DNA from 2 places in the Sphingobacterium sp. GW821-FHT03E03 genome. Region 2 is predicted to be linked to the other one. Evidence: riboswitches for the same ligand, from Rfam matches in the RefSeq annotation. Region 2 holds a riboswitch; the other holds the start of a gene.
What was found. Region 2 has a riboswitch for thiamine pyrophosphate ahead of thiS (sulfur carrier protein ThiS). Riboswitches for the same ligand answer to the same signal wherever they lie in the genome.
Positions count from the first base shown of each region.

Region 1: another riboswitch for thiamine pyrophosphate. It lies ahead of thiM (hydroxyethylthiazole kinase); the one in region 2 lies ahead of thiS (sulfur carrier protein ThiS).

Region 1 is NZ_JBWKUH010000015.1:105,227-108,729, reverse strand. Features, by position in the region: gene AC07UV_RS16845 (hypothetical protein) at 1-131, shown strand, start outside; gene AC07UV_RS16840 (VanW family protein) at 185-1,027, shown strand; TPP riboswitch at 1,310-1,402, shown strand; gene thiM (hydroxyethylthiazole kinase) at 1,481-2,284, shown strand; gene thiE (thiamine phosphate synthase) at 2,274-2,906, shown strand; gene thiD (bifunctional hydroxymethylpyrimidine kinase/phosphomethylpyrimidine kinase) at 2,927-3,503, shown strand, end outside.
Region 2 is NZ_JBWKUH010000004.1:116,498-120,000, reverse strand. Features, by position in the region: gene AC07UV_RS06930 (alpha-L-rhamnosidase) at 1-1,401, opposite strand, end outside; TPP riboswitch at 1,637-1,732, shown strand; gene thiS (sulfur carrier protein ThiS) at 1,793-1,999, shown strand; gene thiC (phosphomethylpyrimidine synthase ThiC) at 2,047-3,503, shown strand, end outside.

The DNA of each region.
Region 1 (3,503 bases), on a different contig from region 2:
GTACATTGGAATTGAAGATAGTCTCAAAAGAACAGGGCGATTATCAATATGAGAGCACTGTATTTGATAAGCAGAATAAAATCACCTCTAAAACAATACAAACAAAGAAAAGTTCCTCCAATTCTCAATAATTAAAACGCGCAAACTGAAATAGAAGGAAGCAATAAACCATCATTTGTTATTAGTGAAAAAACGGAAATTAATAAGTCAACGTCACCCTTTGCTGTATTTTCTTGCTGTCTGGGCAAGAAGAACACAAAGAAAAACCATTTGGTTACTGGATAATAAAAAGTACACAAAAACCAAATCTACAACAGCACTGCAGTACCGCATCAAAAAACACCAGTCCGTTTTATTAAAGAAGCTGGGAGAAAATAATATGCAGCTGCAGATCAATAAAGTGACCAATCTAAAGATTGCAGCAAAGCAGATCAATGGTATACTGATCCAGCCCGGTGAAACCTTTTCATTCTGTAAACTGGTCGGCCAGCCCACACAAAAGAAAGGCTATCTTCCGGGGATGGAATTGTCTTTCGGCGAAGCACGGGCAGGTATCGGTGGTGGAATCTGCCAGATCTCCAATCTGATCCATTGGCTTGTTATCCATAGCCCACTCACAGTCACAGAGCGTTATCACCATTCTTTTGATCCGTTTCCCGATGATGGGCGTGTATTACCTTTCGGAAGCGGTGCAACAGTGTTTTACAACTATCGCGACTATCAGTTTACCAACAATACACCCTACACGTTTCAGATCAATCTCTGGTTTACCGAAAAATGTCTTGAAGGTGAACTGAGGATCGATCAGGAACTCGATTTTGCCTATCACATCATTGAAAAAGAGCATCAATTCCTTAAAATAGGAGATCAATTCTATCGAAAAAATGAAATCTGGCGAGAAAAATTCCTAAAATTCCAGGGAGGAAAGGTTGTTGATACAGAACTCCTGACTAAAAATTTTGCCCGTGTCACTTATACCCCACCGGACTATTTGGAATTGCCAGCTGAAGACAATATAACATCTTAAGTACACCGAATTCACCGTTGAGAGCAATGCTGTTTCTTCGCAAATAGACCTGCCTGCCTGCCTGCCTGCCTGCCTGCCTGCCTGCCTGCCTGCCTGCCTGCCTGCCTGCCATTGATCATTACTGGCCTGTCGCTTCCCTCGTATATGCCCAGTCTATTTTCCTCGCTCGAATGCGGCTGAAAATACACGCGCACTCCGGTCTATTGACTAACGTCTAGTTTTACTATTCTGGGACTGAATAAAACACTGGTTATAAAAAGTCCTTTTTTTTGTCTAAGTTTGGTATGGCTTTGGGGGTATTCTGTATAGAATTGAGATAGTCCCTTCGAACCTGATTCGGTTTATACCGGCGTAGGGAAAAGCAACCGCTTAGGTATATTGAAATATACCCGACAGCCCATCTGTCTCATTTCTTCCTGACAAAGCCACCTGCAAATATAGAAAACAAAAGGAATGGAAGATTTAATTATCGATCTGTTAGCACAGGTCAGAAGACAAAAACCACTTGTACATAATATTACGAATTTGGTGGTGATGAATAACACCGCCAATGCGCTTCTCGCTCTTGGAGCTTCCCCAGTCATGGTTCACAGTCCATCCGAAGTGCGCGAGGTTGTTGACCTTGCCCAGTCGTTGGTACTTAACATCGGCACATTGAGTGAACTTACCGCCGAGTCCATGCTTGTTGCAGCGGAACATGCTAATAACATTGGCCGCCCTTGGGTATTGGATCCTGTGGGTGCGGGAATATCCGCTTTTCGCAATGACTTATTGGCAAATCTCCTGGAGTTAAAGCCAACTGTGATACGGGGAAATGCATCAGAGATCATGAGCCTCTACAATTTCAACGAGGTCAATACCAAAGGTGTAGACAGCACCTCAGATAGCAAAGCAGCTATCGGCTTTGGTAAAGCATTACAAGAACAATTGGGATCTATCATCTGTATCTCTGGAAAGGTAGACTATATCCTGTCCGAACAGCGTACCGCTGAGGTGCACAATGGGCACCCCTTGATGACCCAGGTTACCGGACTTGGCTGTAGCGCAACTGCACTCATCGGTGCATTTTTAGCAGTCACAGACCATCCTTTTGAAGCAGCGACCGCCGGTGTCTCCCTTTTGAGCTTAGCAGGTGAACTGGCTACAGCGCGATCCGCTGGTCCGGGTTCCTTACAGATGAATCTCTATGATGAACTCTATCTGCTGAATGATGAGCGTATCCGTATGCATCTCAACCTGAAACATTATGGCAATTAATCCCCTATTTCCTTATCCCTTGTATCTGGTTATCTCCGAACAGGATTGCTACCCACAATCTTGGCTCCATGTTGCCGAAGAAGCCATAATCGGCGGTGTGGATATTATTCAGTTACGCGAAAAGAACGAAACGCCGACGGGGTTTCTGGAAAAAGCCAAGAAGTTAAAACAGATTACCGATCGTTACGGAATCCCATTAATCATCAATGATGCTGTGGATATTGGGATTGAAATCGAGGCATGGGGGGTACATGTCGGACAAAACGATCGTCAACCTATAGAAATAAGGGAAAAATATGGACCGCGTCTTCAAATTGGCTGGTCGCTTGAAGATCGAACACAACTTGACAGCAAACAGATGGCCGCCGTAGACCATCTTGGAGTCAGCCCAATTTTTCCAACAAAAACAAAAACAGACACTATTACAACCTGGGGGATCAGTGGACTGGGCGAGCTACGGAATTTAACCGAAAAGCCCTTGATCGCCATCGGCGGCATGAACCTAGCTACCAGTGCAAGTGCCTGGCTGTCTGGCGTAGATTCCATTGCGGTCGTCTCGGCAATTTGCCAAAGTAAAAATCCAAGAGAGCGTAGCGCTCAATTAAAGGAATTATTAACATGAAAATAGTGAAACAATATACAGTGCCCACCGTCCTGAGTATTGCCGGTTTTGACGGCAGTGGCGGAGCAGGCATCCAAGCAGATACGAAAACCATATCAGCCCTGGGATGTTATGCAATGAACGTCTTAACGGCATTACCAATACAAAACACACAAGGGGTGCGGAATATTTACGAGATACCGACCCAAGCAGTGCGTGAGCAGCTGGATGCGATCTTCGACGATATTTATCCGGATGCGATCAAAATCGGGATGGTTCATAACATTGAGCTTGTCGAACTGATCAGCAGCTATTTGAAAGATTACCGTGGAACAATCGTATTTGATCCTGTGATGGTGTCGACAAGTGGTCACAAATTGATCAATGATGACACAATACAGGCATGTATGGACTTGCTTTTTCCACAAGCCACAATTATCACTCCCAACCTGGATGAAGTCAGTGTACTTGTCGGACGAACCATAGCTGAGGTCAAAGAAATGGAAAAAGCAGGCATTGAACTTCTTGAAAAAGGATGTCAGTCAGTCCTTATTAAAGGCGGACACCTCCAGACAAGCGAACTCACCTCCCTCCTCTTTCAGCAACATGCGTCACCAT
Region 2 (3,503 bases):
AGTTTTCAGCTGGCCAATTGGACCTACATCACTATGCATGAAATAAGCCGTAATAGCGGATTCATCCAATACAATCGACTCACTGCTGCTTACTTCGACATAGCGAAAGCCTTTATAACCAAATTTCGCCATAAATTCGTCCTCTCTTCTGCCACTCAGCGTCAAGATATCGGTCTGAAAGGGCTCCAGGTCTTTATTCCCACGATAATATACATCAATATTGGACAAATCTAAGCGTCCATTTTCCTGTAATCGTTCACCATGCTTGATTTTGATCACCGTCCCCGCCTTACCACTAACCTTTATCTTTGTCACCCCGGCCATATTCTGTCCCATGTCAAAGACGTAGATTTTCTCATCCATCTTTTTCATCGATTTCGGCGAATAGGATCGAACCAGGCGTATGGGTACCATTTGCTGCGAGACAATATGTGTAGAGGGTGGGTTCCGATACTGAATGGCATGCCACTGTGAATCGTCAAACTGTGGAGTATCCCATCCCGGCATCTCCAGACGGGCATCATAATGCTCTCCAGTGTAGATATTATTATAACGGATAGGTCCCCCCGCCGTCTTCCATTGTTGATCTGTAATTAGCGTTTCTTCACTACCATCCTGATAGACAATACGCAGGTTCAAACAAAATGTGGGACGATTACGCCAAGGGGCTTTGTCAAAATTCCATACCGCCAATGGTTGGTGATTATACCAGCCATTCCCCAAAACTACAGCAACTGCATTGTTTCCCTGCTGGATCTGACGGGTCACATCTTCCACCACATATAGTGTACGTCTATCAAATCGGGTATACATCGGATCCAGACGATGGTCACCTATTTTTTTGCCGTTTATAGAAAGTTCGTAAAGTCCCGCCACAGCAATATAGGCGCGGGCAGACTTAATCGGTTTGGTCGTTTTAAATGCTCTTCTGAAATACGGTGCTTCCTGCTCGTGAATATCCTGATTATCACTGATCCATTTCCCTTTCCAGTTCTCCATCCCCATCATACCGGTCTCAAATGAAGCGATGGAAGATGTACTTTCATTACTATTTTTGTCCCAGACAAGCACTTTCCAATAGTACTTTGTCTGCTGTTTCAAGCTAGTGCCACTATAGTGAATCAACATAGCAGAACTCTTTTGCTTTCCGCTATTCCAGATATTAGCTTTATTTTTCACCAATGCAAGTGAATCACTACTTACCACGATTTGATAAGCAGATTGCTTCGCCCCCTGTCGTTTATCGGCCAGTCTCCAACTTAAACGGGGATTTGATTTATCCACACCCAATGGATTCACAAGATACTCACAGCGTAGTTCAATTGGCAGACATTCTTTTTGTTTTTGTGCATACAGTATTGTGCTTACACACAGCATCGTCATCAGTAAAATTTTTCGCATGTTTAGTTTATACTTCGTTCAGCTTTTTGCATTTCCCAGCATAGCATTTAGGTTATATCCTGGGTGACAATGCACACATTCAACAGGAATACAAAAAGTATTAAATTGTTTTAGTTGATTCAAAAACGAATATATCAATTATTATCAAGATAATTAAACTGTACTGTCCTGCTATCTAGTTACTGAAAATTAACAGCAATATTTTGGATTATTCATCAAAATAATCCTATATTAGTATCGACTTTAGGGGTGTCTGCATATGCGGGCTGAGATTTTACCCTTATAACCTGATCCAGATCATACTGGCGTAGGGAAAAGTAAGCTATCTTCCAAATACATTACTGTATCTTGTTGTGGCCATTCCTAAAGTTTTACCAAAAAAATAAAAGGAATGGAACTAACAATCAATCATCAAATCCGATTTTTCGCCCCTGCGCCGGGCTCTTTAGCCGAACTTTTACAGACGGAGCTATCCGGTAGAACCCAAGGTATTGCCGTGGCTCTCAACAACTGCGTTGTTCCCAAAGACAACTGGACCACAACAGTTTTACAACCCAATGATCATATCCTACTCATAACTGCTACACAAGGCGGATAATATCGTATGGAGCAGATTTAATTCAATATACCTAATTCCCCATTAACATGACACCAGAAAAAATCACACAAACCCCTTTTCCAAATTCAACCAAAGTCTTTGTTCCCGGTACACTCTTCCCTATCCAGGTGGCCATGCGTCAGATTTCATTGAGTCCGACCAAATTGAGCAACGGACAGGTCGAAATCAACCCGCCAATCAGCATTTATGACACTTCCGGCCCCTATACAGATGGGACACAAGAGATTGACATCCGCAAAGGACTTCCCCGTCTTCGTGACCAGTGGATCCTTGACCGCGAGGATGTCATACAACTTGAAGGCATCAGTTCACAATATGGTCAAAAACGTCTGGCAGATACCACATTGGACGAATTTCGGTTTGCTTACAGCCATAAACCTAAAGTTGCTGCGCCAGGTAAAAATGTGACGCAATTACATTATGCCAGAAAGGGTATCATTACACCAGAGATGGAGTATGTTGCCATTCGTGAAAACCAACGGATAGAGCAGCTTGCTGATAGCACACCAGGCATGGATCATCAGCATCCGGGCGAAAATTTCGGTGCCAGAACTGCCGGAAAATATATTACGCCAGAGTTTGTGCGTGAGGAGATCGCTGCTGGTAGAGCAATTATCCCCAATAATATTAATCATCCGGAAAGTGAACCGATGATTATCGGTCGCAATTTTTTGGTAAAGATCAATGCCAATATTGGTAATAGTGCAGTTAGTTCAAGTATCGAAGAAGAGGTTGAAAAGGCTGTTTGGGCCTGCCGCTGGGGTGCTGACACGATCATGGACCTTTCTACAGGCAAAAATATCCACGAAACCCGCGAATGGATTATCCGCAACTCACCTGTTCCAATAGGTACAGTTCCGATCTATCAAGCGCTGGAAAAGGTCAAAGGTGTTGCCGAAGATCTCACCTGGGAAATATTTCGGGATACACTGATCGAGCAGGCCGAACAGGGTGTGTCATACTTCACAATACATGCAGGGGTTCTCTTGCGTTATATCCATTTAACAGCACAGCGGGTGACGGGGATCGTGTCAAGAGGTGGATCCATTATGGCTAAATGGTGTCTTTTCCATCATCAGGAAAACTTCCTTTATACCCATTTTGAAGAAATCTGTCAAATCATGAAACAGTATGATGTTGCTTTTTCTCTGGGTGATGGTCTACGCCCCGGTGCAATTGCAGATGCCAATGACGCGGCACAATTTGCTGAGCTGGAAACTTTAGGTGAGTTAACAAAGATTGCCTGGCAGCATGATGTACAGGTGATGATCGAGGGACCTGGCCACGTTCCGATGCAGCTTATCAAAGAAAACATGGAAAAACAACTGGAATGTTGCGATGAAGCGCCATTTTATACCCTTGGTCCTCTGACAACCGATATCGCACCAGGTTATGATCACATTACTTCCGCTATTGGTGCCGCAATGATTGGTTGGTATGGCTGTGCTATGCTCTGTTATGTGACACCAAAAGAACACCTCGG